4 regions of the Pseudomonas sp. S2_H10 genome follow, and region 2 is predicted to be linked to each of the others. Evidence: predicted binding sites of a transcription regulator. Region 2 holds the regulator's gene; each other region holds the start of a gene.

Region 1 (7,863 bases), 2.0 Mb from region 2:
GGGGTAATGATGGCGAAGGTCATCTGGAAGGTGACGAACACTGCCTCAGGGAACAGCGCCGCAGGACCGGTCAGGCTGGCTGGCGTGATGCCGGCGAGGAACGCCTTGCCCATGCCGCCGAAGAACGAGTTGAAGTTGACGACGCCCTGCTCCATGCCCGTGGTGTCGAACGCGATGCTGTAGCCATAGATGACCCACAGGACGCTGATCAGACCGGTAATGGCGAAGCACTGCATCATCACGGAAAGAATGTTTTTCGACCGAACCATGCCGCCGTAGAACAGCGCGAGGCCGGGAATGGTCATGAACAGCACCAAGGCTGTCGAGGTCAACATCCAGGCGGTGTCGCCGGAGTTGAGGACTGGAGCCGCCACTTCGTCTGCCGCCAAAGCAAGGCTGGGCATTACGATAGACAACAGGGCTCCTAGCCCTGCGAATTTACGCAGAGTCATATTGTTTTCTCCTGGGGCGTTGGGTTTGTGGCGGCTTAGATTGCGTCGGTATCGGTTTCGCCGGTACGGATGCGAATCGCCTGTTCCAGATTGACCACGAAGATCTTGCCGTCACCGATCTTGCCGGTGTTGGCAGCCTTGGTGATGGCCTCGATTACCCGGTCCAGATCCTTGTCGTCGATGGCGACGTCGATCTTCACCTTGGGCAGGAAATCGACCACGTACTCCGCGCCGCGATACAGCTCGGTGTGACCCTTCTGCCGGCCAAAGCCTTTGACTTCAGTGACGGTAATGCCCTGCACGCCGATCTCGGACAGCGACTCGCGTACGTCGTCCAGCTTGAACGGCTTGATGATGGCAGTGACTAGCTTCATGAAAACTCTCTCCCGAATTGGTGGACTTGCCCCAGGAAAACAAACCCGTCTCAAGTCTAAGCGCAGTGCCTGGCTTTGTAACGCATCGTCGGCCTTACCTGCCCGTCCGACGCCAGCTAACCGCTCCTGCGAAACACTCCCCGCGTTCCGCCTGGCGCACTGCATTCGTCACAGCGACTGCATCAGTGCATGGGTCACCTGCATCTAAGCAGAAAGCTTGCCATGTCCACAAAACTGACTGTTTTCAAGTGTTTACCGGATGATGGTGGAGACATCGCAACAACACCCTGCACGTTACGCACAACAACGGTGCGACACCGTCCGTCTCCATGCGCGAAAAGCGTGCACCTCCCGCCTGCGAAAATGACTATAGACACTGCGTGGTACACTGCCCGCCATTGTTTCCAGGACATTGCCCATGCTCGCGCCAAAAGACTTCCTCGACGCCCTGACCGGCACCGCCTCCCGCCTCTTCAGTGGCGACACCCCTCTGCCAAAAGCCGAAATCGAAAGCCAGTTCAAAATGTTGCTGCAAAGCGGCTTCAGCAAACTGGATCTGGTGAGTCGGGAAGAGTTCGATAGCCAGATGGTTGTGCTGGCGCGCACGCGGGCAAGGCTGGAGAGCCTTGAGGCGAAGGTGGCAGAGTTGGAAGCGAAGCTGAATCCACCCGCCGAGTAACCCCCAATCCCTGTGGGAGCGGGCTTGCCCGCGATTGAAGGTCGGCACGACCTTCAGCTTTTCCCGTAGGAGCTGCCGCAGGCTGCGATCTTTTGACCTTCAGCCCGCAACAATCCAAGCAACGTCCTACAAAGTTCTCATCCGCCGTCCGATTGCGTCGCTAAGCCCCGGTTCCTAAGCTCATCTCGGCTGAATATTCAGCACCGGGTTTGGCGACCCGGACAGCATGTGACGCACCGCAACCACGTTCGATACTGGGCATTATTCCCTTCTCGAATTATGGCGGCTGGGCGTGGGAGACCTTCGGGTCTGCCGGTTTTTCGCATGCACCGGTTCGCCAACCCGCGCACGGCTGCCACCCTTTTCGTTTGGCGACGATCAGCGGCAGCTTCCTTCATGCGAATTTGGGTACTGCTCGATGGACGAAAACTATCTAATCCCTCACGTCTTCACCCGCCACAAACTCCACCTCCACGCCCTCCTGATACAAAACCAACCCTGGTTCAGCGCCAGCGACCTAGGGCGACTTCTACGCATCTACCTCAACGACCGCCAACTCCGAAAACTCGATCCCGACCAATACCAAACAGCCGAAACCCTCATCCACGGTCACATCGAAAACTCCCTGCTGATCAGCGAATCCGGCGTCTACGCATTACTGGTCTACCACTACTGCCCCGAGTACCGAGCTCTGCGCGAATGGCTCACCCACGAAGTCATCCCCGCCCTGCGAGACGCCCAACACCCCACCACAACCGAACGCCCACAACTAAGCCTGCTCAATTGGCCGGAAATGTCGTTGAGCCTGCTGCACTGGAACAACCAGCCGTGGATTCGGCTGCAGGATGTGCCGCAGATGATGAGAGAGCGGGCGCAGGCAACACGCCCGGTAGAACCGTGGTGGAAGCGGGCTTCACGGGTCTTGCAGTCGCTTTGAGCATTTAACGTTCAACCACGCTCAATCCAGGCTGCGCGCAATTCGTAGGTCGATTGCAGACACAGCCAGAAATCGTATCGATCTCACTCCCAGGCACAGGAGGTGTCCATGATTCACAGAAAGCGAAAAGCCAAGCTTTTACTCATCATTCAATATCATGCTGAAGCACTTCGGCTAGGCGGCAAGATTTCAGCCAATCAACAACGATTTCTTGATGTCGCTGCGTCTCACGGCAAAGACCTTGAGCCTCCGGGCTTGCTTGCCGGTAAAAGAGCCTGAAACTGTCTACCGAAGAACCGCCTGAATGGCGGTTTTTTTCTGCCCGCCCGTCCGGCGATAGCTCGCAACATCCTGCGAAAGTTCACCTTCCCTCCCGCCACGCAAAATCCCCATCCCCTGACTACCCTTGAAAAACCCGCAGGAAGCGGCCCTCGTTTAGCTCAAGGAACGACCATGTCCCTCTCCATCGTCCACAGCCGCGCCCAGGTCGGCGTGGAGGCGCCTGCCGTTACTGTTGAAGTCCATCTGGCCAATGGTTTGCCGTCGCTAACCATGGTTGGGTTGCCCGAGGCGGCTGTAAAGGAAAGCAAGGATCGGGTGCGCAGTGCGATCATCAATTCCGGGCTGCAGTTTCCGGCACGACGGATCACCTTGAATCTGGCACCGGCAGATCTGCCCAAGGATGGCGGGCGGTTCGACCTGGCGATTGCCCTGGGGATTCTCTCGGCCAGCGTGCAGGTGCCGACCCTGACACTGGATGACGTCGAGTGCCTGGGGGAGCTGGCACTGTCAGGTGCGGTGCGGGCGGTTCGAGGGGTGTTGCCGGCGGCGCTGGCGGCGCGCAAGGCCGGGCGCTGGCTGATGGTGCCGCGGGCGAACGCGGAAGAAGCGTGCCTGGCGTCGGGACTGAAAGTGATTGCTGTCGACCATTTGCTGGAGGCCGTCGCGCACTTCAACGGGCATACACCGATCGAACCTTATGCTTCCGACGGACTGATCTGCGCCAGCAAACCCTATCCCGATCTGAATGAAGTGCAAGGGCAGCTTGCGGCCAAGCGGGCGTTGCTGATTGCGGCAGCAGGCGCTCACAACCTGCTGTTGAGCGGACCTCCAGGGACCGGAAAAACCTTGCTGGCCAGTCGCTTGCCCGGATTGCTGCCGCCGCTGAGCGAAAGCGAGGCGCTGGAAGTGGCGGCGATTCAATCGGTCACCAGTTGTGTACCTTTGCGCCACTGGCCGCAGCGCCCTTTTCGCCAGCCCCATCACTCCGCTTCCGGCCCCGCTTTGGTGGGTGGCGGTTCGAAACCGCAACCGGGTGAAATTACCCTCGCCCACCACGGCGTCTTGTTTCTTGACGAGCTTCCCGAGTTTGAACGCAGAGTCCTGGAAGTCCTGAGGGAGCCAATGGAATCGGGGCATATCGTGATCTCCCGAGCAAAGGATCGCGTGCGTTTTCCGGCGCGTTTTCAATTGGTGGCGGCAATGAATCCGTGCCCCTGTGGATATCTTGGCGAGCCGAGCGGACGCTGTTCCTGCACGCCGGACATGGTGCAGCGTTATCGCAACAAACTCTCGGGGCCGCTGCTGGATCGCATCGACCTGCATCTGACCGTCGCCCGGGAAGCCACGGCGTTGAATCCGGCGACGAAGCCAGGAGAGGACAGTGCGAGCGCTGCGAAGCGGGTTGCCGAGGCACGTGAACGCCAGCAGAAACGTCAGGGCTGTGCCAATGCGTTTCTGGATTTGCCGGGGCTGCGTCGGCACTGCAAGTTATCCACAGTCGATGAGCACTGGCTTGAATCCGCCTGTGAACGATTGACCCTTTCACTGCGTTCGGCGCACCGTTTGCTCAAGGTGGCGCGAACGCTGGCGGATCTGGAACAGGTTGATGCGATCAGCCGAGCGCATCTGGCGGAGGCGTTGCAGTATCGGCCTGCGACTCAATAAGTGCTGAAGACAGTTGCTCCCACAGGTTCTGCGTCGTTCAAAAATCCTGTGGGAGCGTGGCTTGCCCGCGATGGCGATTTCAGCGGCACATCAACGAAAGCGATCAACCTCTGAACGCAAGTCCGCCGCCAATGATTCCAACTCTTTCGCAGTCACCGCGAGATTGGAAACCACCTCCCGCTGCTCACTGTTGGCCAGCGCAATACTTTGCAGATTGCTGCTGAGCAAGGTCGCGGTGCTGCTTTGCTCCTGCGTTGCGGTGGTGATTGCCGTGAACTGCTGACCGGCCGAACGACTTTGCTCGTCAATCCGCGCCAGCGCCGAAGCCACGTTGGCATTGCGCGACAGCCCTTCCTGCATCAGCACATTGCCCTGCTCCATGGTGCTGATAGCGTTGCCGGTTTCCTGCTGGATGCTCTGGATCATGCCGGAAATTTCGTTCGTGGCCTCGCGGGTACGGGATGCCAGGTTGCGAACCTCATCGGCCACCACCGCAAATCCCCTGCCCTGCTCGCCAGCACGCGCCGCTTCGATGGCGGCGTTGAGCGCCAGCAGATTGGTCTGTTCGGCAATCGAGGTGATCACGCCGACGATGCCGCCGATTTCCTGGGAGCGCTGGCCCAGGGTATTGATCACTGTCGCGGTGCTGTTCAACGCACCGGCGATTTGCTCGAGCGACGAGGACGCTTCGTCCATCGAGGTACGACCGATTCGGGTTTGCTCGGCATTTTCCTGAGCCAGGCGCTGGGTGCTGCCCATGTTGTCGGCAATGTTCAGGGAGGTTGCGCTGAACTCCTCCACGGCGCCGGCCATGCTGGTGATTTCGCCGGACTGCTGCTCCATCCCCTCGTAGGCGCCGCCAGACAGACCGGACAACGCCTGGGCACGGCTGTTGACCTCTGCCGAAGCCTTGCGAATGTGCTCAACCATCGTCGACAAGGCTTGGCTCATCTGGTTGAACGCGCGGGCCAACTGGCCGATCTCGTCGTTGCTCGACACGCTCAGGCGCACGCTCAAATCGCCGGCGCCCAAAGCTTCGGCCTGACGTACCAGATCACCCAAGGGCGCCAGTTTGCTGCGCAGCAACCAGACGGCCGAACCCACCGCCAGCAACATGGCCAGCAAGCTGCCGATGGCCAACTGGAGACCGACGCTCCAGGTCACCGCGCGAATTTCGCTTTTCGGCATGCTCGCCACCACCGACCACGGTCCCCCTTCGAACGGCACGGTCAGGCTGTAGAAGTCTTCGCCCCTATCGCTCCAGAACTCACCCTGGCCCGGGGTTTTCGCCAGGCTGGCGATGGTCGGGACGGCCTGATCCAGTGCCTGGACACCGGCGATGGGTACCAGCCATTTGTTTTGCTCGTCGAGCAGCGCCAGGGAGCCGGTCTGGCCGATGCGGAAGCGCTTGAGGTTGTCGAATTGCGCGTTCTGCGCTTCGGTGTAATCGAACCCCACGAACAGCACCGCAATGACTTTGCCGCTGTTATCGCGCACCGGCGTGTACTGCGTCATGTAGGAACGTTCGAACAACAGCGCACGGCCCACGTAGCTTTGCCCTGCCATCAGGCGCGCGTAGGCCGGATGAGCATGATCGAGCAGCGTGCCGATCGCGCGATTGCCGTCCTGCTTGGTCAGCGAGGTGCTGACCCGGATGAAGTCCTCGCCACTGCGCACGAATACCGTGGCGACACCGGCGGTCATTTGCTTGAACTCGTCGACTTCGTTGAAGTTGTTGTTCAGCACCTCACTGCCCAGATGCAGACCCGGTGTCTGCACGCCACCCACGGTGACCGGTTCATCCGGGTGCACGCTCAGGCCCGCGCTGAAACGCTTTTCAAACAACCCGCTCAGGCGCTGAGTGCTTTCACGCAAGGTGCCGTGGAAGGTGCTCAACTGATCGGCCAGCAATCGGGCTTCGCTGGCCAGATGCTCCTCACGGGTCGCGAGGTTGGCCGAGTCCAGCGAACGCAGAGCGAACAGGGTACTGCCGCTGATGACGATCGCCAGTATCACGGCGAGCGCGAGTCCCAGTTGAGAGGCGATGCGGGCGCGAGGTTGAGACATGACAGCTCCTGGCCGAGTGAGCGGATCATCCTGATCGCGACGCAGACTCGGCAAAATTTCCGGTAGTAGGGGGAAAACGAGGGACCTGAACGAAGGTTCCATTTGCCAATATTCGGCGGCAAACGGGAATACTTGAGTGGTTCACCGGGAGATAGCCTGAAGCCGTCATTGCGGCGGCTTCATCGTTTCAGCTCAGGTGCACGACATCCGGTAGCTCCATGGATCGGACTTCGTTTTGCAGAAAGTCGCTGAGCCGGCGCATGCGCTCGCCGCCGGGCCGGGTTTTCGGCCACACCAGGTAATAACACAAGCCGCTGGCCACCGCGGTCGGCCACGGCAGGCTCAAGCGTCCCTGGGCCACATCCTCCGCGACCATCAGCAGATCGCCCATGGACACGCCATAGCCCCGGGCAGCGGCAATCATGCCCAGCTCCAGGGTATCGAACACCTGGCCGCCCTTGAGCGACACCTGTTCGGCCAGGCCCATGCGCTCCAGCCAGTTGCGCCAGTCACGCCGGTCCGGCGTCGGGTGCAGCAACTCGGTATGGGTCAGGCGTTCGACATCCCAGGGCTGGTCATCCCGCAGGTTGGGCGCACCGACCGGGATCAATTCCTCGGGGAACAGGTAGCTCGCCTCCCAGTCCGGAGGGAAATGGCCGTTACCCAGGAGCACGGCGCAGTCGAACGGCTCGTCGTTGAAATCCACCGAGTCGACGTCCATCCACGCACTGGTCAATTGCACTTCGTTGCCGGGCTGCAAGTGGCGGAAGCGACTGAGGCGCGCCAGCAACCAGCGCATGGTCAGGGTCGACGGGGCTTTCATGCGCAGGATGTCGTCTTCGGCGCGCAAGGTATTGCAGGCGCGCTCCAGGGCCGTGAAGCCTTCGCGAATGCCCGGCAGCAGCAGGCGCGCCGACTCGGTCAGTTGCAGGTTGCGGCCACTGCGATGAAACAAGCGGCAGGCAAAATGCTCTTCGAGCGTACGAATATGCCGGCTGACCGCGCTCTGGGTAATCGACAACTCCTCGGCCGCCCGGGTGAACGAACTGTGCCGCGCCGCCGCTTCGAATGCGCGCAGGGCATACAAGGGAGGAAGACGACGTGACATTCGGAAAGCTCCTATAGCGGGATTCGGCAACCCTATCAGAAAGTTACCAAGCATGAGTTTTAATCATGTAACCCATCCTTTTTATCCCTTTGTGCATTCCCCGCAAAGCGCCGAGAATCGGTGCTTTCCTGTTTCCTTTGATAATCGAGCGTGATGACCATGCAGCATCCAGCACGTACTGAACTCTGGGCCATCCTGCGGCTGGCGGGGCCGCTGATTGCCTCGCAGTTGGCGCACATGCTGATGGTCCTCACCGACACCCTGATGATGGCGCGCCTGAGCCCCGAAGCGCTGGCCGG
Region 2 (7,863 bases):
TGCTCGGTTCGGCGTTGTTGCTGGTGCTGCCGGCGATCACCGCGCTGCTGGTGGTCAACATCGCGTTTGGCGTCATGACCCGCGCGGCGCCGCAGTTGAACATTTTCTCGGTCGGCTTCCCGCTGATCCTGGTCCTGGGGCTGTTTATCGTCTGGGTCGGGCTGGCGGACATCCTCAATCAGTACCAACCGCTGGCCACCGAAGCCTTGCAGTTGTTGCGCGATATGGCACGGGCGAGCTGAGTCATGGCTGAGAGCGAAAGCGGTCAGGACAAAACAGAAGACCCCACGGAGAAGCGCAAGCAGGACTCCCGTGAAAAGGGTGAGGTAGCGCGCTCCAAGGAGCTCAACACCCTGGCGATCATGCTGGTCGGTGCCTCGGCGTTGTTGATTTTCGGCGGGGCCATGGCGCAGGACATGATGGAGCTGATGCGTCTCAACTTCTCGCTGCCGCGCGAAGTGATCCTGGATCAGCGCTCCATGGCCACCTACCTGATGCGTTCCGGGCAAATTGCCCTGTGGTCGATCCAGCCGGTGATGATCACCCTGGTGCTGGCCGCCATCATCGGTCCGATTTCCCTGGGCGGCTGGCTGTTCGCGGCGAGCTCCATGGCGCCCAAGTTCAGCCGCTTGAACCCCGGTCCCGGGCTCAAGCGCATGTTCTCGACCAAATCGCTGGTGGAGCTGATCAAGGCCCTGGCCAAATTCATCATCATCCTGTTCGTGGCGCTGGCGGTGTTGTCGTCGGACATCGACGACCTGCTGCGCATTGCCCATGAGCCCCTGGACATGGCAATCATCCATAGCCTGCAAGTGGTGGGCTGGAGCACCCTGTGGATGGCGTGCGGGTTGATCCTCATCGCCGTGGTGGACGTGCCGGTGCAACTCTGGGAAAGCCACAAGAAACTGCTGATGACCAAGCAGGAAGTGCGTGACGAGCACAAGGACCAGGATGGGCGGCCGGAGGTCAAGCAGCGGATTCGACAGCTGCAGCGCGAAATGTCCCAACGGCGGATGATGGCGGCGATTCCCGAGGCCGACGTGGTCATCACCAACCCGACGCACTACGCCGTGGCCCTCAAGTACGACCCGGAGAAGGGCAATGCGCCGGTGTTGCTGGCCAAGGGCAGCGACTTCCTGGCCCTGAAGATCCGCGAGATCGCGGCGGCCAACGAGATCCTGCTGCTGGAGTCGCCGGCGCTGGCGCGTTCGATCTACTACTCCACCGAACTGGAGCAGGAAATTCCCGGCGGGCTCTATCTGGCGGTTGCCCAGGTACTGGCTTACGTCTATCAGATCCGCCAGTACCGGGCGGGCAAGGGCAAACGGCCGGATCCGCTCAAGGATGACCTGCCGATTCCGCCGGATCTGCGCCGCGATTCCTGAGTTTTGCGCTGCTGCTGATGGCCCCTTCGCGGGCAAGCCCGCTCCCACAGGTTTGGCGATAACTTGTGGGAGCGTGGCTTGCCCGCGATGGCGTCAGCCCAGGCGATGCATATCCCCCTGAAAAAACACTCTATTTCTCCTGCCGCAAAAGTTGGAAAGCTTCTTGCAGTAGCCGCTCTGCGCCTGCTTCAGGCGTCAAAAGTTTGCTTTAAAGGAACGGGGAAAACCGGTGGATCGCTCTCAGTTAATCAACACAGCTCGCACAAACGTCGCCGACCTCAGTCGGGGCAATCTGGGCGTGCCGCTGTTGTTGCTGGTCATGCTGGCGATGATGATGTTGCCGGTGCCGCCGTTCCTGCTCGACGTGTTCTTCACCTTCAACATTGCCCTGTCCATCGTCGTGCTGCTGGTGTGCGTCTACGCCTTGCGCCCGCTGGATTTCGCGGTGTTCCCGACCATTCTGCTGGTGGCGACGCTGTTGCGCCTGGCGTTGAACGTGGCCTCCACGCGGGTGGTGATGCTTCACGGCCAGGACGGTCATGCGGCGGCCGGCAAGGTGATCCAGGCGTTCGGCGAGGTGGTGATCGGCGGTAACTACGTGGTCGGTATCGTGGTCTTCGCGATCCTGATGATCATCAACTTCGTCGTGGTGACCAAGGGTGCGGGGCGGATTTCCGAGGTGAGCGCGCGTTTCACCCTCGATGCGATGCCCGGCAAGCAAATGGCGATCGACGCCGACCTCAACGCCGGCCTGATCGATCAGGCCCAGGCCAAGGCGCGCCGCTCGGAAGTGGCCCAGGAGGCCGAGTTCTACGGCTCCATGGACGGTGCCAGCAAATTCGTCCGGGGTGACGCCATCGCCGGCCTGTTGATCCTGTTCATCAACCTGATCGGCGGCATGGCGGTCGGTATCTTCCAGCACGGCATGACCTTCGGCGACGCCGGCAAGGTGTATGCGCTGCTGACCATCGGTGACGGTTTGGTGGCGCAATTGCCATCACTGTTGTTATCGACAGCGGCGGCCATCATGGTGACCCGTGCTTCCGGTTCGGAAGACATGGGCAAGCAGATCAATCGGCAGATGTTCGCTTCGCCCAAGGCGCTGGCGGTGGCGGCAGGCCTGATGGCGGTCATGGGCCTGGTGCCCGGCATGCCGCACTTCTCGTTCCTCAGCATGGCGGCCATGGCGGCCGGTGGCGCCTACCTGTTCTGGAAGAAGCAGAACGTCGCCAAGGTGCAGGCCCTGCAAGAGGTCAAGCGCCAGCAGGAACTGCTGCCGTCGCCGGCCCGCGCCCAGGAAACCAAGGAGCTTGGCTGGGATGACGTGACGCCTATCGACATGATCGGCCTGGAAGTGGGTTATCGCCTGATTCCTTTGGTGGACCGCAACCAGGGCGGCCAGTTGCTGGCGCGGATCAAGGGGGTGCGCAAGAAGCTGTCCCAGGATCTGGGCTTCCTGATGCCGACCGTGCATATCCGCGACAACCTCGACCTGGCGCCCAGTGCCTATCGCCTGACCCTCATGGGGGTGATCCTGGCCGAAGCGGAGATTTACCCGGACCGCGAGCTGGCGATCAACCCGGGGCAGGTCTACGGCACGCTCAACGGCATTACCGCCAAAGATCCGGCTTTCGGCCTGGAGGCGGTCTGGATCGAAATCAGCCAGCGCGCCCAGGCGCAATCGCTCGGATATACCGTGGTCGATGCCAGTACAGTGGTGGCCACCCACTTGAACCAGATACTCTACAAGCATTCCAGTGAACTGATCGGTCACGAAGAAGTGCAGCAACTCATGCAATTGCTGGCCAAAAGCTCGCCAAAGCTGGCCGAGGAGCTGGTGCCGGGCGTGGTTTCGCTGTCGCAGCTGCTCAAGGTGCTGCAAGCGCTGTTGGCCGAACAGGTGCCTGTACGCGATATCCGCAGCATTGCCGAGGCGATCGCCAACAATGCCGCCAAGAGTCAAGATACCGCCGCGCTGGTGGCTGCCGTGCGGGTTGGCGTATCCCGTGCAATCGTCCAAAGCATTGTAGGCACTGAGTCGGAGCTGCCAGTTATCACGCTGGAGCCAAGGTTGGAACAGATATTGCTCAATAGTCTGCAGAAGGCAGGACAAGGCTCTGAAGAGGGCGTTCTGCTGGAGCCAAGCATGGCGGAGAAGCTGCAGCGCTCGCTGATCGACGCAGCGCAGCGCCAGGAGATGCAAGGTCAGCCGGTGATTCTGCTGGTGGCCGGTCCGGTTCGCGCGATGCTCTCGCGATTTGGCCGGCTCGCAGTCCCGGGTTTGCACGTGTTGGCTTACCAGGAAATCCCTGACAACAAGCAAGTGACCATCGTTGCGACAGTAGGGCCCAACGGCTGAGGTAGTGGTTTATGCAAGTTAAGCGTTTTTTCGCCGCCGATATGCGTCAGGCCATGAAGCTGGTTCGTGATGAGCTGGGCGCTGATGCCGCCATTATTGGCAACCGGCGCATTGCCGGTGGTGTCGAGCTGACGGCTGCGCTGGATTACAAGTTGTCGGCGCTGGCGCCGCGTGTTCCGAACATGGAGCTCGAAGACGAGCTGCGCAAGACTCAGTCGCGGATCGTCACCGCCCAGGCCGAATTGAGCCTGCGCAGCGATGGCGAGAGCGACAAGAGCACCAATCGCCAGTTGTTCGCCGGCTTGCCGCTGACCGCCGCCGAGCCGCTGATCGAACCGACGTACGCCGAACCCCGTCGCCCCGCACCGGCCGCTGCGCCGGCAGCCGGTGGCGTCGACCCGCGCGCGTTCGACTCGATGCGCTTCGAGCTCAACAGCCTGCGCGAACTCATGGAAGTACAACTCGGCTCCCTGGCCTGGAACCAGCTGCAAGGCAGCCGTCCCGACCAGGCCAACCTCTGGCGCCGCCTGCAACGCATCGGCCTGTCCGGCCCGCTGTCGCGCGACCTGCTGGCGCTGATCAGCGATATCGAAGAACCCCGTCAGGCCTGGCGCATGTTGCTGGCGCACCTGGCGCGGATGATCGCTACCCCGGAAATCGAGCCGCTGGAAGAGGGCGGTGTGATCGCCATGGTCGGCCCTGCCGGCATGGGCAAGACCACCACCCTGGCCAAGCTGGCTGCGCGTTACGTGCTCAAGTACGGCGCGAACAACATTGCCCTGGTGAGCATGGACAGCTTCCGCATCGGCGCCCAGGAGCAGCTCAAGACCCTGGGGCGCATCCTCAATGTGCCGGTGACCCACGTCGATCCGGGCCAGTCCCTGGTGCAGGCGCTGGAGCCACTGCTGCGCAAGCGTGTGGTGCTGATCGATACCGCCGGCCTGCAGGCCAGCGACCCGGCCCTGCGCATGCAGCTCGAAAGCCTGGCCGGTCGTGGCATCCGCTCGAAAAATTATCTGGTTCTGGCAACCACCAGCCAGAAACAGGTTCTAACGGCCGCTTATCATAGTTACAAGCGTTGCGGGCTCGCCGGCTGCATCCTGACTAAACTGGATGAAACGGCAAGCCTGGGCGAGGTGTTGAGCCTCGCCATCAGTCATGAGCTGCCGGTGGCGTACCTGACCGATGGTCCGCGGATTCCGGATGATCTTCATCTGCCGCGCCGTCATCAGTTGGTCAGTCGCGCTGTCAGCGTGCAAATGCAGGAAGAACCCAGCGAAGAAGCCATGGCTGACATGTTCGCTGATATCTACCACAGCCCGACCAAGCAGGTTGGCTGAGGTAATAATGAATCGTTTTTGTACCTACATCGATGGTCTGCCATGCATTGTTCCGTTTGCGAACGCGCAGCCAGTAATGTGGCCTCCGTCTATGCAAGACAAGGTAAAGAAATAACATGGGCAGCATGCATCCCGTACAGGTGATCGCGGTGACCGGCGGCAAAGGTGGCGTCGGGAAAACTAACGTGTCAGTGAACTTGTCCCTGGCTTTGGCTGAGCTTGGCCGGCGCGTCATGCTGCTGGACGCCGACCTGGGACTGGCGAACGTCGATGTTCTGCTGGGCCTGACACCCAAACGTACCCTGGCCGACGTAATCGAGGGCCGCTGCGAACTGCGCGATGTATTGCTGCAGGGGCCAGGCGGCATCCGTATCGTTCCGGCCGCCTCCGGCACTCAGAGCATGGTGCATCTGAGCCCCGCGCAACACGCTGGCCTGATCCAGGCCTTCAGTGATATCGGCGACAACCTCGACGTGCTGGTGATCGATACCGCCGCGGGCATCGGCGAGTCGGTCGTCAGCTTCGTTCGCGCCGCCCAGGAAGTGCTGCTGGTGGTGTGCGACGAGCCGACCTCGATTACCGATGCCTACGCCTTGATCAAGTTGCTCAATCGCGACTACGGCATGAACCGCTTCCGCGTCCTGGCCAACATGGCCCAGAGCCCGCAGGAAGGGCGCAACCTGTTCGCCAAGTTGACCAAGGTCACCGATCGCTTCCTCGACGTCGCCCTGCAATACGTCGGCGCGGTGCCCTACGACGAAAGCGTGCGCAAGGCTGTGCAGAAGCAGCGCGCCGTCTACGAGGCGTTCCCGCGCTCCAAGTGCTCGCTGGCGTTCAAGGCCATCGCGCAGAAGGTCGATACCTGGCCGCTGCCGGCCAACCCGCGTGGGCACCTGGAATTCTTCGTCGAGCGGCTCGTGCAGCAGACAGCAGGACCTGTGCTATGACAGCCAGCGGCTACAACCTCTACAAGAAGTCGGCACGCGATGCGCAGTACGAGCTGATCGAGCGTTACGCGCCGCTGGTTAAACGCATTGCTTACCACTTGCTGGCGCGCCTGCCGGCCAGTGTCCAGGTCGAAGACCTGATCCAGGCCGGGATGATCGGCCTGCTTGAAGTGTCGACCAAATATGACGCCAGCAAAGGCGCCAGTTTCGAGACGTACGCGGGCATTCGAATCCGCGGCGCCATGCTCGATGAAGTGCGCAAGGGGGACTGGGCGCCACGTTCGGTCCACCGTAATACGCGCATGGTCAGCGATGCCATCCGCTCGATTGAAGCGAAAACCGGCCGTGACGCTAAAGATCACGAGGTTGCGGCCGAACTCCAATTGAGTCTCGACGATTACTACGGAATTTTGAACGACACCCTGGGCAGCCGCTTATTCAGTTTCGACGATCTGTTGCAGGACGGCGAACACGAAGGGCTGCACGAGGATGGCGCGAGTGCTCATCTCGAGCCGTCACGCGATCTGGAAGATGAACGCTTCCAGGCTGCGCTGGCGGATGCGATTGCCAATTTGCCGGAGCGTGAGCGACTGGTGTTGGCGCTGTACTACGACGAAGAGTTGAACCTCAAGGAAATCGGTGAGGTCCTGGGGGTCAGCGAATCGCGGGTCAGCCAGTTACACAGCCAGTGCGCGGCCCGTTTGCGGGGGCGTTTGGGGGAGTGGCGAGCGCGCTGAAGGCAGTGTGGGGACACTGCGAACGAGGCTGGTGTGGTGTTGAACTGCCCCGGTCGCGATCTGTTGTGCTCCAGACAGTCATTGAGTGCTTTGCCGGATTGATTGAAATGGCGCGTCCAGGTGCTGGGCGCGTTTAAGACTGCTTGGAGGTCGAATTGGACAAGAACATGAAAATCCTCATCGTTGATGACTTCTCAACGATGCGGCGGATCATCAAGAACCTGCTGCGTGACCTTGGGTTCACCAACACCGTCGAGGCCGACGATGGCACTACCGCCATCCCGGTGCTCAACAGCGGAAGCATCGACTTTCTGGTAACGGACTGGAACATGCCTGGCATGACCGGTATCGATCTGCTGCGCCACGTGCGCGCCGATGAAAAGCTCAAGCACCTGCCGGTGCTGATGGTGACCGCTGAAGCCAAGCGTGAGCAGATCATCGAAGCGGCCCAGGCCGGCGTTAACGGCTATGTGGTCAAACCCTTCACGGCCCAGGCGTTGAAAGAAAAAATCGAGAAGATTTTCGAACGCATCGGTTGATGAGTGCGCCACGGGGGAGCTATGGGCAATAACGAATCTTCATTGGGCGACTTTGAGTCGACCCTGAAAAAACACGCCGTCGAATTGGTCGCGAGCCTTGAAAAAGGCAAGTTCGGCGACGCCGTGCAATTGATCCATGAGCTCAACCAGACCCGTGACCGCGGCCTGTATCAGGAGGTGGGCAAGCTCACCCGCGAGCTGCACAGCGCGATCGTCAATTTCCAGATTGACCCTCACATGCCGCAAGCCGAAGAAGTGTCGCAGATCACCGATGCCGCCGAGCGCCTGGGGTACGTTGTCAAGCTGACCGAAGCCGCGGCCAACCGCACCATGGACCTGGTGGAAAGTGCCACGCCGCTGGTCAACGGCCTGGCGGATGAAGCCCAGGCCTTGAGCGCGGACTGGGGGCGCTTCATGCGTCGTGAAGTCGGCGCCGAAGAGTTCCGCGAACTGGCCCGGCGGGTCGAGGGCTTCCTGGCGCGCAGCGGCACGGATAACCGCGCGGTGTCGGGCAACCTCAACGACATCCTGCTCGCCCAGGATTACCAGGACCTCA
Region 3 (7,863 bases), 2.6 Mb from region 2:
GGCGACGGCACCCTGGAAGTGTGGAAAATCAAGAACGGCGGCAACGGCTGGAACCACCCGGTGCACGTGCACTTCGAAGAAGGCACCATCCTCAGCCGCGACGGCAAGGCGCCACCGGAATGGGAAAAATGGGCACGCAAGGACGTCTATCGCATCGGCGAGGGCATCGACAGTTCGGTGGACGTGGAAATGGCGATCCGCTTCCGCGAATTCGCCGGGACCTACATGGAGCACTGCCACAACACCCAGCACGAAGACAACTCGATGCTGCTGCGCTGGGATATCGAGCACCCTGGCCAGTTCCAGCTGATGCCAACGCCCCTGCCCGGCTGGGACGGCGTCTCCTATGTGAACTCGGCCGCGTTGCCAACCTTCCGCACCGGCGATACCCGCAACAACAACGAGGGTGATAACAAGAAACCGCTCGCCAACCCCGACAGCGCCACCAGCAACGGCCAACCGGTGACCATCAACGTGCTGGCCAACGACAGCGACCCTGACGGCAACGTGCCGCTCAAAGTGGTGGGCCTGGAGCAACCGGACTCGGGCAAAGGCACGGTGACTACCGATGGTGCGCGCGTGATCTACACACCACCGGCCACGATCCCCGCGCCGTTCACCGCGACCTTTACCTATAAGGCCGCCGATGCCAAGGGTGCGGAGTCGGCACCGGCGACGGTGTCCGTGGCGGTCTCGGCAGCGGTGGTCGAGAACCTGATCGTCACCAGCGCGACCGTCACCGCCCGCAGCAACGGCCGTTACTACTGGGTGCTGTCCGGCACCACCTCGCGTGGCCCGGGCAACAGCATCACGGCGACGGCCACGACCACCACCGGTACGGTGAACCTTGGCGCCGCCACCCTGACGCCTACGGCGACAGGCGCGCGCTGGAACATAGCGGTGACGACCGTCGGTAGCCCGCCATCGCCCAGCCCGACCGCGACCATCACATCGGCCTTCGGCAAAACCGTGACGGTGCCTGTGCACTAGAGCGAATTGATCGGCGCCCGGTCCGCGGCGCCCGGTCCATGCAATGTGGACCGGGCGCTTTTTTTTGGGCCTTCACTGATTTGAAGATCACTTGTAGGAGCCGGCTTGCTGGCGATGGTCGTTAACGAAAACGCGTGTGAACTGGATAAACGCGGCGCGCTTGAGTCCATCGCCAGCAAGCCGGCTCCTACAAGGTTTGAGGGTCACGCGATCGCGTTATCGGGCAGGCTCCAGTCAGCGCTGCGGCGCCACCATCCGAAAGCGGATTTTGATCTCGTTGGACACCACGCTGCTCGCAAACTCGCCCTCGCCCATCTTGAAGTCGTCACGCTTGAGCACCAGTTCGCCATCGAAGATGCCGACGGAGCTCCCCGATTTCAGCAGCACCGGCACGCTCACCTCCCGAGTGAGCCCGCGCAGGGACAGGTTGCCGGTGAAGGTATAGCGGTTATCGCCAAGGGACTTGATGGTCGTCGACTCGAAGGTCGCCACCGGATAAGTTGCGGTATCGAACCACGCTGGTTTTTGCAGTTCGGTGTTGGCGTCGCTGCTGCCGGCGTCGATGCTGTTCAGGTCGATGGTCAGCACGGCGTGGGCACCGCCGGGGTTATCGGTGTCGAAGTCCAGATTGGCCTTGAACTTGCTAAAGGTGCCGTAGGCTCTCGAACCCATCTGCTCATAGGTGAAACTCAAGGTGCTGGCCCTGGCGTTCACCGCCTTGTATTCCACGGCCTCGGCGAACGATACCGGGCCGAACAGCAAGGTGCCGGCCAGAGCGACGCAACGCGCGGATCGAAGGTTCATGGCACTCTCCGGGAGGGCTCCCGTCCTGAGTTGGCGTGCCGCGCAAGAATGCCGGCACCAGATGGACTAAAGCAAACAACCGGCGTTTATTCCACCTTGCCCACTGATTTGCGACCACCTGTCGCTACCCGCAGTCCTCGCGCTGCCACGCCCGCCGCAACAGTTCGATCACCTCGGCATCCCGGGTCTGGGAAAAGTCCATGTACCAATGGCCAATCGACGTGAACCACTCGGGCATCAGCGGGCAGACCAGTTCATCCACCTCGCTGCGCAGGGCCTCCAATGTCTCGATCGGCGCCACCGGCACCGCCACCACGATGCGCGCTGGCGCCTGCAGCTTCAGCGTCTGGATCGCCGCACGCATCGAAGCGCCGGTGGCCAGGCCGTCGTCGATCAGGATCACCACCTGGTCCTTGAGCTGCACCGGCGGCCGCGTGCCACGGTAGACCTGCTCGCGGCGCAGCAGCTCGCGGGTTTCCCGCTCGACCACGGCGTCGAATTCGCCGCGAGCGATCGGGTGCGCGCGCAGTGCCTCTTCGTTACGGACCAGGATACCGCCGCTGGCAATCGCACCCATGGCGTACTCCGGACGGGACGGCACGCCGAGCTTGCGCACCAGCATCAGGTCCAGGCGAACCTTCAGCGCCGTGGCCACCTCATAGGCCACCGGCACGCCGCCACGGGGCAAGGCCAGAACGATGACTTCGGGGCGATTGGCGTAAGGCAGCAGCGGCTCTATCAAACGCCGCCCGGCCGCCGGCCGGTCTTGCAGGATGGAATGGGACAAGGGGTTCATCTCCCCAGGCGATTGCGCCTGTCTTTTTCAGTCACACCGTCCTTTTGTGGCGAGGGTTTTGTGGCGAGGGGGCTTGCCCCCGTTGGGCTGCGCAGCAGCCCCCAAAAATATCGCGATCAGTACAATTTTTTGCGAGCGCTTCGCACTCGAACGGGGGCAAGCCCCCTCGCCACAAAGTTCAGTGAACAGCATGCCCCTCCCGCTGCGTCCCGCCTACACCAACCGCTCAATCTTCTGATGCTGCCACACCAGTTTGTAATACAGCGTCTGCAACACCAGCATCCCCAGATACGCCACCGGAAACGCCATCCACACCCCTTGCAGCCCGAACTTCGCATCCAGCAGATACGCCGCCGGCAACTGAATCCCCACCACGCAGACAATGGAAATCGCCACCGGCACCATCACCGTGCCGCTGGCACGCATGATGCCGCCGATGATCGCCTGGAAGCCGAACACCAACAGGCTCCAGAGCATGATGTGCAACAGGTGCTCAGCCATGTTGAGTGTCGCCTCCTCGGTCAGGAACGACGCCAGCAACCAGCTCGACAACAAGTACCCGAGCACCACCAGGCCACCGGTCAGGCACACGTTGATCAACAGCCCGGTCTTCAGGATCGGCCCGATGCGCTCGATGCGCCCTGCCCCGATCGCCTGCGCGCCAAGGATCGACGCGGTAATCGCAATCGACAACGCGGGAAACTGCACGTAATTGACGATCTGCGTCACCGCGCCATACGCCGCCGTCGCCTGGGAACCGTGCTGGTTCACCAGCGCCAGAATCACCAGCTCCGACAACGACAACACCACCATCTGCAACCCGGTGGGCAAACCGATGCGCAGCACCTTGCCGAGGATCGCCATGTCCAGCTTCATCGCCGCAAAGAACTCGCGGTCCGGCGCCAGCGGATGGCCCTTGCCAATCAAGCGCCACGCCAGCAACCCCATCGCCACCAGGTTACCCACCAGCCCCGCAATCGCCGCACTCTGAATGCCCATCGGCGCAAAACCCAACCACCCGCGAATCAACGCCGGCGTCAGCGCCAGCCCGACCATGGTCGACACCACCAGCGCCAACAACGGCGACAACGTATCGCTGACCCCGCGCAACAACTGCGTGAACAGCACAAACACCAACAGCGACGGCATGATCCACAACATCACATGGGCATACGCCACCGCATCGTCCAGCACATCCGCCGGCGTGCCCAACCCGACCAACGCCGACCGCGCAAACACACTCCCCACCACCGCCGCCACCAACCCGATCAACACCCCCAACAACACCGTCGCCCCGGCAATCGCTTTCACCAGATGCGTCTCCCGTGCCCCCCACGCCTGCCCGATCAACACCCCCGCGCCCGCACCGAGGCCGATCACCAGGGCAATGAAAAAGAACACGATGGGGAACATCCCCGACACCGCCGCCAACGCCTGGGTACCGAGCATCTGGCCGATGTAGATGCTGTTGACCGTGCCGGACATCGATTGCAGGAAGTTCGACAGGACCATCGGGGCGAGGAAAAACAGGTAGGTTTTCCAGAGGGAGCGTTGGGGGCTGGGGGTTTGCATGGGCGAAGATCCATCTCGAGGGCGGGAGCGATGATTAAGGATAGCGTTGGTGGCTGGAAGCAAGGGGCGAAGACCATCTCAGGTCTGTGTTCATATTTCCAGCGACCTGAGGTGAAAGGTCTGAAGTGGCGCCCGATTTTTTGTCCGATCAGTAAAGTCTTGAAAGCTGCTGGTATCTCGGCAGCGCTATTTGAATTGCCGCTTATACTGATCGAGCAACCTGGGTTTGCCATCCGTGTCGTATTCTCCTCGCACAGTGTCGCGTTCGGAGTGACATCTTCGGGCAAGACAAAGACTTACAGGTAGACAAAAAGCGCGATGGGTCATCAGATCGTGAACAGCGCGACCTTTCATATCGCCTGACTAATGATCAGTAGATCGATTCACTATCCGATTCAAGGAATGGAGAAGCAGGTTTATGAAAGAACCACTACCTAGAGCCTTTGGCTGTGCGATGTTATTGCTCGCCTCTTTGACATCCACCCTCACCCACGCAACGGACATTACTCCCGCCGAAACGAAAGCCATCGCCGAGGAGGGCTACGTCTACGGTCTGCCCATCGTGATGAACTACGCGATCATGTACGAGTACGCAGTGGACAAGAACTCCAGCCAGTACAAGGCGCCGTTCAACCAGATCGATAGCTTGCATCACGTCGCGACCTACAAGGACACGGCCATCGTCTCACCGAACAGCGACACGCCCTATTCCATGCTGTTCATGGACCTGCGCAGCGAGCCGATCGTGCTCTCGGTACCAGCGGTAGAGAAACCGCGGTACTACACGGTGCAACTTATCGATGGCAACACTTACAACTTCGGTTACATCGGCAGCCGTACCACCGGCGATGAAGCCGGCGATTACATGGTAGCCGGCCCCGAATGGAAAGGCGCGACTCCGCCGGGCATCAAGAAGGTGTTTCATTCCCGCACGCAACTGCCCTTCGCGGTCTTCCGGACCCAGCTCTTCAACTCGGCGGATATGCCCAATGTCGTAAAGATCCAGTCCGGCTACAAGGCACAACCGCTTTCCGCCTATCTCAAGCAACCCGCGCCACCTGCCCCGCCACCGATTGATTTCCCGAAGATCGACAAAGACCTGGTGAAGACCGACTTCTTCAAGTACCTGGGCTTTGCCTTGCAGTTCGATCCCGCCGCACCGGATGAAGTGGCGATCCGCGAGAAACTTGCACGAATCGGCGTAGGGAAGGATTTTAACTTCCAGGCTCTATCGGCCGAGCAGAAGTCCGCCATCGTTCAGGGCATGCAGGCCGGGCATGCGAAGGTCGCGGATGGGATCAAGAATCTCGGCACGAAGATCAACGGCTGGAACATTGCCGGTGCCGGTGGCAACAGTGCCTTTTATAACGGCGACTGGCTGAAGCGCGCTGCCGTGGCGCAAGCGGGCATCTATGCCAACGACGCCGATGAGGCCACGTATCCGATAACCAGTACCTTACCCAATGGCGAGCGACTCGACGGCAGCAAACACAACTACACGATCACCTTTGCTGCCGGGCAACTCCCTCCAGTCAATGCTTTCTGGTCGGTGACGATGTACGACGGCAAGTCGCAACTGCTGATCAAGAATCCGATCAATCGCTACCTCATCAACGCGCCGATGCTACCCGACATGAAGAAGAACGCCGACGGCTCGCTGACGCTGTACATCCAGAAGGATTCACCCGGCGCAGACAAGGAAAGCAACTGGCTACCTGCACCGAATGATCTGATCTACATGGTGATGCGCCTGTATTGGCCGAAGACGCAAGCACCTTCCATCCTGCCTCCTGGCAAAGGGACATGGAGTCCACCGCAGATCGTCAAAGTTACCTGACCCACCAACGACCGTATCCAGCGGACGGCCCTGATGAGCCGCCGCTGGCCGCCGGCTTGGTGCGTTGCCCAGGCTTTGCAATGGAGCCCGTGGTACTCCCCGTCACTTCAGCATTACTTGCCTCTATATCGGACATTGTTTTCCACAAGCGACGTCGTATCGGCCAAGAATGATGGCCAAGGGCTACGCTCTCCACGATTTCTCAAATACACCGCGTCCATGCCGGCAATCGATTTGCCTCCATGGCTTAAGCGATAAAACCTGTGGCGAGGGGGCAAGCTCCCTCGCCACAGTGAGAGGCTCGTCTTCAGGTATCAGTCCTGCCCCAGTTTCCCGGTTCGAATACATGGAGTAAGCGTACATGCCCTTCCCCCCTCGTTTCCTCGACCACTACCGTAAAGCCGACCGCATCATGCTGGGGCTGATCTGGCTGATGTTCGTGTTCGCGGTGGGCCTGGCATTCTGGCACGACACGTTCAAGCAGGCGTTGCTGGTCGGCGGTGGCACCAGTGTGCTGTTGACCCTGCTGTATCGCGCCATCGGCGGGTCGCGGTTGATGCGTTGTTTGCTCGGCGTGGGCTTGATGGTAATGGCGGCATTGCACATCAATCAGGCCGAGGGGGTCATTGAGTCGCACTTCGGGATTTTTGCGTTGTTGGCGGTGTTGACGTTTTATCGGGACTGGCTGCCGATCCTGGTGGCGGCGCTGACGATTGCGCTGCATCACGTGGTGTTTCATGTGCTGCAGCATCAGGGTTTTCCGGTGTTTGTGATGGCCCATCACGGTGGCTGGACGATGGTGTTCGTCCACGCCTTTTATGTGGTGATGGAGACGGTCGCGCTGCTCTATCTGGCGCTGCACAGCCAGGCCGATGCGGTGGAGAGCCAGGACATGCTGGACAAGATGCTCGCCACTGCGTCGCAGTTCACCGTCGGTGCCGGCCAGGGTGACAAGGCGCGGGTGCATGTGTCGCTGGCGCAGCGTTTCGATCAGTTCCTCGGGCAGATCACTGCGTTGGTGGACGGCGTGGTGCGTGACTCTCAGGGTCTGGGTCAGTTGGGCCAGGAGTTGGCCAAGGCGAGCAATACGCTGGAGAAAGGCGCCAAACATCAGTTGACGGAAATCGCGCAGATGACCGGGTCGATGCAGCGCATGGGCGATGCGATGGAGCACATCGTGGTGCACGTCGAGCATGCCGTTGAACATGCCGGCCAGGCCAGCGTGCAGATCACCCGCGGGCAGGAAAGCGTGAACCGTGCGCAACAGGAAATCACTCAACTGGCCTCGCGCCTGCAAGGCACCAATGAAACCGTGCAGGCGCTGGCCGCGCAGGCGCAGCAGATCGGTACGGTGCTTGAAGTGATCAGCAGCATCGCCGAGCAGACCAACTTGCTGGCGCTCAACGCGGCGATCGAAGCGGCGCGCGCGGGCGAGCAAGGCCGGGGTTTTGCCGTGGTGGCCGATGAAGTGCGCAGCCTGGCGCAGCGCACGGCGGTGTCGACCAAGGAAATCAGGACCATCATCGAGGCCTTGCAGCAAGGCAGCCGCAAAGCCGTGGAGGCCATGCAGGACAGTCGCGAAGGTGTCGAGCGCTGCGTCGAGGACAGTCAGTTGGCGGCGGCGATGCTGCAGGCCATCGGCAGTGACATCTCGCACATCGATGAACTCAATGGGCGGATTGTCACCACGACCCGCGAACAGTCCTCGGCGAGTTTCGAGATTGTCGGGCGCCTGCAGTCGGTGCAGAGCATTGCGCAGAACACGGCGGATGATGTGGAGACGCTGGCGTCGAGCAGTCGTCAACTTCCGCCGATTGCCACGCGGCTGGATGCGTTGGGGCGGACGTTTCATCAATAATGCAGC
Region 4 (7,863 bases), 300 kb from region 2:
GTGGTGCTGAACGCTTGTTGTCCGGCTTGCAGGTCGGTCTTGCTGCCTTCCGGCAATGGCAGCCCGGCCAGGTCGTGGCGCACATAGGCCGCGACGTTTTTCACGCCTGCTTCGCCAAGGACTTCACCCCAGGCCGGCATCATCGCCATCCGGCCACCCATGATGGTGGTCTTGATGGCTTCTGCGTTGCCGCCCCAGCGCCAGTCGCTGTCGGTCAGGTTGGGGAAACCGAACGCACCCTTGGCATCCGAGCCGTGGCACACCGAGCAGTTGGAGGCGAACAGGCGGCCGCCCATTTTCAATGCCTGTGGATCCTTGGCGACCTCTTCCACGGGCATCGCCGCAAACCGGGCGAAGATCGGCCCGAACTTCGCGTCGGCCTTGGTCATCTCCTTTTCCCATTCGTGCACGCCGGTCCAGCCGTTCTCGTAGCCGGGCAGGATGCCTTTCCAGTTGCCCAGGCCCGGGTAAAGAATCAGATAGCCGACGGCAAACACCAGCGTGCCGGCGAACAGCATGAACCACCATTGCGGCAACGGATTGTCGTACTCCTCGATGCCGTCGAAGCTGTGGCCCATGGTCTGGTCGACGCTGCCCTTGGTTTCGCCCTTGCGGGTGCCGATCAGCAGCCAGGTCAGGCCGATCAGGCTGCCGATGGTCAGTACGCAGATCCACGTACTCCAGAAGGTGGTCATGGCCGGGTACTCCTTGTTGCTGATTCTTCGGTGATGTCAGGTTGTGGCTCGTCGGCGAACGGCAGCAGGCGCGCTTCGGCGAATTCCGGGCTGCGCTTGCTGTTGAATACCCACAGGGTCAAGCCGACGAAGGCCACGAACACCACGACGGTGCCGAGACCGCGGATCATTCCAGTGCTCAATTCAAACATTGCTCACCTCTTGCTCTTGATCGCAGTGCCGAGCACTTGCAGGTAGGCGACCAGTGCGTCCATTTCGCTCTTGCCCTTGAGGGAAGCGACGGCGCCGGCGATGTCGTCGTCGGTGTACGGCACGCCCAGGGTGCGCATGGCCTTGATCTTGGTTTCGGTATGACTGCTGTCGACCGGGTTGGCCACCAGCCACGGGTAGGCCGGCATCTTCGATTCCGGCACGACGTTGCGCGGGTTGTACAGGTGCGCGCGGTGCCAGTCATCCGAGTAGCGCGCGCCGACCCTGGCCAGGTCCGGCCCGGTGCGTTTCGAGCCCCACAGGAACGGGTGATCCCAGACGCTTTCACCGGCCACCGAGTAGTGGCCGTAGCGTTCGGTCTCGGCGCGGAACGGGCGGATCATCTGCGAGTGACAGCCGACGCAGCCTTCGCGGATGTAGATGTCGCGACCTTCCAGTTGCAGCGCGGTGTAGGGCTTCATGCCTTCCACCGGTTTGTTGGTCACGTCCTGGAAGAACAGCGGGACGATCTGGGTCAGGCCGCCGATGCTCACGGCCAGGATCATCAGCAGCAGCAACAGGCCGACGTTTTTCTCGATGGTTTCGTGTTTCATGGCGGACTCCTCAGGCCATCTGCGCGGCAGCGGCGACGTCGGCAGGCTGCGAGGCCCGCACGGTGCGCCAGGTGTTGTAGGCCATCAGGAACATGCCGCTGAGGAAGATCGCGCCACCCACCAGCCGCACGACGAAGCCAGGGTGGCTGGCCACCAGGGTCTCGACGAAGGAGTAGGTCAGCGTGCCGTCCTCGTTCACCGCACGCCACATCAGGCCCTGGGCGATGCCGTTGACCCACATCGAGGCGATGTACAGCACGGTGCCGATGGTGGCGAGCCAGAAGTGCGCGTTGATCAGGCCGATGCTGTGCATCTGCTCGCGTCCGAAGACTTTCGGGATCATGTGGTACAGCGCGCCGATGGAAATCATCGCCACCCAGCCGAGTGCACCGGCGTGTACGTGGCCGATGGTCCAGTCGGTGTAGTGGGAGAGGGCGTTGACCGTCTTGATCGCCATCATCGGCCCTTCGAAGGTCGACATGCCGTAGAACGCCAGCGACACCACGAGGAAGCGCAGGATCGGGTCGCTGCGCAACTTATGCCAGGCGCCCGACAGGGTCATCATGCCGTTGATCATGCCGCCCCAGCTCGGCGCCAGCAGGATCAGCGACATCACCATGCCCAGCGACTGCGCCCAGTCCGGCAGCGCGGTGTAGTGCAAGTGGTGCGGGCCGGCCCAGATGTACAGGGTGATCAGCGCCCAGAAGTGCACGATCGACAGGCGATAGGAATACACCGGGCGCTCGGCCTGTTTCGGCACGAAGTAGTACATCATCCCGAGGAAACCGGCGGTGAGGAAAAAGCCTACGGCGTTGTGTCCGTACCACCATTGCACCATCGCGTCGGTGGCGCCGGAGTACAGCGAGTAGGACTTGGTGAAGCTGACCGGCAACTCCATGTTGTTGACGATGTGCAGGATCGCCACGGTGATGATGAACGCACCGAAGAACCAGTTGCCGACGTAGATGTGCTTGGTCTTGCGCTGCATGATCGTGCCGAAGAACACGATGGCGTAGGCGACCCAGACGATGGTGATCAGGATGTCGATCGGCCATTCCAGCTCGGCGTATTCCTTGGAACTGGTGTAGCCCAATGGCAGGCTGATGGCCGCCAGGAGAATCACAAGCTGCCAGCCCCAGAAGCAGAACGCGGCGATTTTCGGCGCGAACAGCTGAGTCTGGCAGGTACGTTGTACTGAATAAAACGAACTGGCGAACAGCGCGCAGCCGCCAAAGGCGAAGATCACCGCGTTGGTGTGCAGCGGGCGCAAGCGGCCGAAGCTGGTCCACGGCAGATTGAAGTTGAGTTCGGGCCAGACCAACTGGGCGGCGAGAAAAACCCCGAGCCCCATGCCGACGATGCCCCACACCACCGTCATAATGGCGAATTGGCGGACCACCTTGTAGTTGTAGGCGGTACTGATTGAAGTGTTCATGGTTCCCCATCCACGGTTCAGCCGAAGTGAGTGCGGCAGCGCATCCTTCGCCTGGAGTTATAGGCAGACTAAAAGCGAGGCAAGCATGGACAAACAGCACAAGGCCGGTATTGACGGGGATCAATGGGCGCAGTGCGTGCGGGATCATGGATGGTTGTGGAATGCCGCCAGCGGCAAGGCTGCGGCGACGCTGATCCTCGCCCACGGCGCCGGCGCGCCGATGGACAGCGACTGGATGAGCGACATGGCTGCACGCCTCGCCACGCAAGGCGTCAACGTGTTGCGCTTCGAGTTTCCGTACATGGCGCAGCGGCGCATCGACGGCGGCAAGCGCCCACCGAACCCGGCGCCGAAACTGTTGGAGTGCTGGCGTGAGGTGTATGCCGAGGTGCGACGTCATGTCACTGGGCCGATGGCCATCGGCGGCAAGTCCATGGGCGGGCGCATGGCGAGTTTGCTGGCCGATGAGTTGGGCGCGGATGCGCTGGTGTGCCTGGGCTATCCGTTCTATGCGGTGGGTAAACCGGAGAAACCACGGGTCGAGCACCTGGCTTCGTTGAAAACCCGCACGCTGATCGTGCAGGGCGAGCGCGATGCCCTGGGCAATCGCGAGGCAGTGGAAGGCTATGCGCTGTCACCGAGTGTCGAGGTGTTCTGGCTGGTGGCGGGGGATCATGATCTGAAGCCGTTGAAGGCTTCGGGGTTTAGTCATGAGCAGCATTTGGCGACTGCGGCCCAGCGGGTGGTTGAATTTCTTCAGTGAGGTTTTCGCCAGCAGCCAGGGCCTCATCGCTGGCAAGCCAGCTCCCACAGGTTTCAGTGTGTGAATGCAATTGATATCACACAGCGGAACCCTGTGGGAGCGGGCTTGCCCGCGAAGAGGTCTGTCCAGGCGATATACATTTCAGACTGGTAATAAAAAACAATCAGCGGTTAAACCGCTCCACCAACGAGTATTGCGTGTTGGCGGTCTTGGTCAGCTCTTCACTCAACAACGCCGAGTTCTGCGCCTGTTCCGAGGTCTGGTCGGCCAGGTGCGAGATGTTGCTGATGTTGCGGCTGATCTCTTCGGCCACGGCACTTTGCTCTTCGGTCGCGGCGGCGATCTGGGTGGTCATGTCGGTGATGTTGGCCACCGCTTCGCTGATCCCCACCAGTGCCTGGTCGGCCTCCAGTACTCGCGCCACGCCTTCTTCGGCCTGGCGATGCCCGGCTTCCATGGTTTGCACGGCGGTGCTGGCGGTTTGCTGGAGCTTGGCGATCAGCGCATGAATCTGCCCGGTGGACTCGCTGGTGCGTTGCGCCAGTTGACGGACTTCGTCGGCCACCACCGCAAAACCACGACCCATCTCGCCGGCACGGGCCGCTTCGATGGCGGCGTTCAGGGCCAGCAGGTTGGTCTGGTCGGCGATGCCTTTGATCACGTCGACCACGCCACCGATTTCGTTGCTGTCCTTGGCCAGTTGGGTCACGGTCACGCCGGTTTCACCGACCACCACCGACAGGCGCTGGATGGCCTCGCGGGTTTCCCCGGCGATGTCACGACCACGCCCGGTCAGGCGATTGGCTTCCTGGGTGGCGTCGGCGGTGCGTTGTACGTGGCTGGCGACTTCCTGGGTGGTCGCGGCCATCTGGTTGACCGCGGTGGCCACTTGCTCGGTCTCGACGCGTTGACGCTCCAGGCCGCTGGAGCTGTTGTGCGCCAGGGCATCGGATTGCCGGGCCTGATCGGTCAGGTGTTCGGCCGTGTCCTGCAGACGCGTCAGGCAGGTTTTCAGGCGCGCTTCCTGACTGAGGATGGACATTTCCAGGCGCGCCTGATCGCCGCGACTGTCGGTGTACATCTGTGCGATCAACGGATCCGAGGTGGTCTGTTCGGCCAGGCGCAGCAAACGCTTGAGGCCGCGTTGTTGCCAGCGCAGGCCCATCAGGCCCAGTGGCACCGAAAGGCCGGCCGCCAGGGCAAAACCCCAATGGGAGTTCAGCGAGGCGCCGATCATGAAGCTCAATTGGCTGACCAGAATGAACGGCAGCCAGTCCTGCAGGATCGGCACCCATTTATCCGAAGAAGGAATGGCCGACTTGCCCTGGTTGATGCGTTGGTAGAGCGCCTCGGCACGGCGGATCTGTTCGGCGGTGGGCTTGACCCGCACCGACTCGTAACCGGTCACTTGCTTGCCTTCGAAGACCGGGGTCACGTAGGCGTTCACCCAGTAATGATCACCGTTCTTGCAGCGATTCTTGACAATGCCCATCCATGGCAAGCCTTGTTTCAGCGTGGCCCACATGTGTGCGAACACCGCGGCCGGGACGTCGGGGTGACGGACCTGGTTATGCGGTGCACGGATCAACTCCTCTCGGGAAAACCCGCTGATTTCGACGAAGGCGTCGTTGCAGTAGGTGATCATGCCCTTGGCATCGGTGGTGGAAATCAACCGTTGCTGAGCCGGGAAGGTCCGCTCGCGCTGTGTAATTGGCTGGTTGTTACGCATGGCTTTTTTAATCCGCAAGGCTTTCAAGTGCTGTATCGGCAAGACCTGCGGATTGTTGAGATTATTTTTCGATACTCTGTGGATTCCCCCGGTCCCCACATACAAAAACACCGCCCGAAGGCGGCGTTTGTATCAGCGCATGCCTAGGAGGCAATCATCTGCCGCAACACGTAGTGCAGAATCCCTCCCGCCTTGAAGTACTCCACTTCATTAAGGGTATCGATGCGGCACAGCACCTCGATTTTCTCGCGGCTACCGTCTTCGCGCGTGATGACCAGCGTCAGGTTCATTCGCGGCGTCAGTTCGGCGCCGGTCAAGCCGAGGATGTCCAGGGTTTCACTGCCGTCCAGATTCAGGCTCTTGCGGTTCTGATCCAGCTTGAACTGCAACGGCAGCACGCCCATGCCCACCAGGTTGGAGCGGTGGATGCGTTCGAAGCTTTCGGCGATGACCGCTTTGACCCCCAGCAGGTTGGTGCCTTTGGCCGCCCAGTCGCGGCTCGATCCGGTGCCGTATTCCTGACCGGCGATCACCACCAGCGGCGTGCCCGACGCCTGATAGCGCATGGCGGCGTCGTAGATCGGCATTTTCTCTCCGGTGGGAATGTAGCGGGTGTTGCCGCCTTCCTCGCCGCCGAGCATTTCATTGCGTATGCGGATGTTGGCGAAGGTGCCGCGCATCATCACTTCATGGTTGCCACGCCGCGAACCGTAGGAGTTGAAATCCCGTGGTTCTACGCCTTTGTCGCGCAGGTATTGCCCTGCCGGGCTGTCCGCCTTGATATTGCCGGCGGGGGAGATGTGGTCGGTGGTCACCGAGTCGCCGAGCAGGGCGAGTATGTTCGCTGCGCTGACATCCTTGATGACCGGCGGCGGCCCGCCGATGCCGTCGAAGAACGGAGGATGCTGGATGTAGGTCGAGTCGTCCTGCCAGACATAGGTCGCCGCTTGCGGAACCTCGATCGCCTGCCATTGCGCGTCACCGGCAAACACTTCGGCGTACTCCTTGTGGAACATGGCAGTGTTGACCTGATTCACCGCGTCGGCGATTTCCTTGCTGCTGGGCCAGATGTCCCGCAGGTACACCGGTTTGCCGTCCTGGTCTTCGCCCAACGGTTCGCGGTTGAGGTCGGTGCGCACCGTGCCGGCCAACGCATAGGCGACCACCAGCGGCGGGGAGGCCAGCCAGTTGGTTTTCACCAACGGGTGCACCCGGCCTTCGAAGTTGCGGTTGCCCGAGAGCACGGAAGCCACGGTGAGATCGGCTTGCTGGATGGCTTTCTCGATGGGCTCCGACAGCGGCCCGGAGTTGCCGATGCAGGTGGTGCAGCCATAGCCGACCAGGGCAAAACCCAATTCATCGAGGTAACGGGTCAGGTCGGCCGCCTTGTAGTAGTCGGTGACCACTTTTGAACCGGGGGCCAACGAGCTCTTGACCCACGGCTTGCGTTTCAGGCCTTTTTCCACGGCTTTCTTCGCCACCAGCCCGGCCGCCATCATCACGCTTGGGTTGGAGGTGTTGGTGCAGGAGGTGATGGCGGCAATCACCACCGCGCCGTTTTTCAGGCGATAGGTCTGGCCTTCATAGTGGTAATCCGCTTCACCGGCCAGATCGGCGTTGCCGACGGCGACGCCGCCACCGCCCTCACTTTCCAGCCGGCCTTCTTCCTTGCTGGTGGGTTTGAATTGCAGGTCGATGAAGTCACTGAAGGCCTGGGCGACGTTCGACAGGGACACCCGGTCCTGCGGGCGTTTCGGCCCCGCGAGGCTGGCTTCGACGCTGCCCATGTCCAGCGCCAGGCTGTCGGTGAACACCGGCTCCTGGCCGGGCAGGCGCCACAGGCCCTGGGCCTTACTGTAGGCCTCGACCAGTTGCACCGTTTCGAGGGGGCGCCCGGACAGGCGCAGGTACTCGAGGGTTATCTCGTCCACCGGGAAAAAACCGCAGGTGGCGCCGTATTCCGGGGCCATGTTGGCGATGGTCGCCCGGTCGGCCAGCGGCAGGTCGGCTAGGCCGTCGCCGTAAAATTCGACGAACTTGCCCACCACGCCTTTCTTGCGCAGCATCTGGGTCACGGTCAGCACCAGGTCGGTGGCGGTGATGCCTTCCCTGAGCTTGCCGGTGAGTTTGAAGCCGATCACTTCCGGAATCAGCATCGACACCGGTTGCCCGAGCATCGCTGCTTCCGCCTCGATGCCGCCGACGCCCCAGCCGAGCACGCCGAGACCGTTGATCATGGTGGTGTGGGAATCGGTGCCGACCAGGGTGTCGGGGAAGGCATAGGTGCGACCGTCCTCGTCCTTGGTCCAGACCGTGCGGCCAAGGTACTCAAGATTCACCTGGTGGCAGATCCCGGTGCCCGGCGGCACCACGCTGAAATTGTCGAAGGCGCTCTGGCCCCAGCGCAGGAAGGCATAACGCTCGCCATTGCGCTGCAT

What was found. Region 2 encodes FliA, which starts transcription of late flagellar genes. Its sites were predicted from a motif close to CTAAAGTTTNNNNNNNNNNNGCCGNTAA; they were not measured.
Positions count from the first base shown of each region.
Region 1: the regulator FliA is predicted to act here: its motif matches at 6,566-6,593, upstream of AB4O16_RS15620 (methyl-accepting chemotaxis protein).
Region 3: the regulator FliA is predicted to act here: its motif matches at 6,201-6,228, upstream of AB4O16_RS05815 (methyl-accepting chemotaxis protein).
Region 4: the regulator FliA is predicted to act here: its motif matches at 5,458-5,485, upstream of AB4O16_RS26090 (methyl-accepting chemotaxis protein).

Region 1 covers NZ_CP162754.1:3,471,758-3,479,620, forward strand. Annotated here, with positions in the region: gene AB4O16_RS15590 (ammonium transporter) at 1-452, opposite strand, end outside; gene glnK (P-II family nitrogen regulator) at 488-826, opposite strand; gene AB4O16_RS15600 (accessory factor UbiK family protein) at 1,245-1,505, shown strand; gene AB4O16_RS15605 (BRO-N domain-containing protein) at 1,924-2,442, shown strand; gene AB4O16_RS15610 (hypothetical protein) at 2,551-2,721, shown strand; gene AB4O16_RS15615 (YifB family Mg chelatase-like AAA ATPase) at 2,896-4,389, shown strand; gene AB4O16_RS15620 (methyl-accepting chemotaxis protein) at 4,480-6,456, opposite strand; gene AB4O16_RS15625 (LysR substrate-binding domain-containing protein) at 6,644-7,564, opposite strand; gene AB4O16_RS15630 (NorM family multidrug efflux MATE transporter) at 7,724-7,863, shown strand, end outside.
Region 2 covers NZ_CP162754.1:5,484,155-5,492,017, forward strand. Annotated here, with positions in the region: gene fliR (flagellar biosynthetic protein FliR) at 1-242, shown strand, start outside; gene flhB (flagellar biosynthesis protein FlhB) at 246-1,385, shown strand; gene flhA (flagellar biosynthesis protein FlhA) at 1,615-3,744, shown strand; gene flhF (flagellar biosynthesis protein FlhF) at 3,756-5,084, shown strand; gene fleN (flagellar synthesis regulator FleN) at 5,201-6,031, shown strand; gene fliA (RNA polymerase sigma factor FliA) at 6,028-6,768, shown strand; gene AB4O16_RS24710 (chemotaxis response regulator CheY) at 6,936-7,307, shown strand; gene AB4O16_RS24715 (protein phosphatase CheZ) at 7,329-7,863, shown strand, end outside.
Region 3 covers NZ_CP162754.1:1,315,386-1,323,248, forward strand. Annotated here, with positions in the region: gene AB4O16_RS05790 (Ig-like domain-containing protein) at 1-990, shown strand, start outside; gene AB4O16_RS05795 (YceI family protein) at 1,225-1,794, opposite strand; gene AB4O16_RS05800 (phosphoribosyltransferase) at 1,919-2,590, opposite strand; gene AB4O16_RS05805 (MATE family efflux transporter) at 2,804-4,162, opposite strand; gene AB4O16_RS05810 (DUF1254 domain-containing protein) at 4,581-5,999, shown strand; gene AB4O16_RS05815 (methyl-accepting chemotaxis protein) at 6,361-7,857, shown strand.
Region 4 covers NZ_CP162754.1:5,779,476-5,787,338, forward strand. Annotated here, with positions in the region: gene ccoP (cytochrome-c oxidase, cbb3-type subunit III) at 1-695, opposite strand, end outside; gene AB4O16_RS26070 (cbb3-type cytochrome oxidase subunit 3) at 692-886, opposite strand; gene ccoO (cytochrome-c oxidase, cbb3-type subunit II) at 890-1,498, opposite strand; gene ccoN (cytochrome-c oxidase, cbb3-type subunit I) at 1,509-2,933, opposite strand; gene AB4O16_RS26085 (alpha/beta family hydrolase) at 3,019-3,696, shown strand; gene AB4O16_RS26090 (methyl-accepting chemotaxis protein) at 3,860-5,425, opposite strand; gene acnA (aconitate hydratase AcnA) at 5,569-7,863, opposite strand, start outside.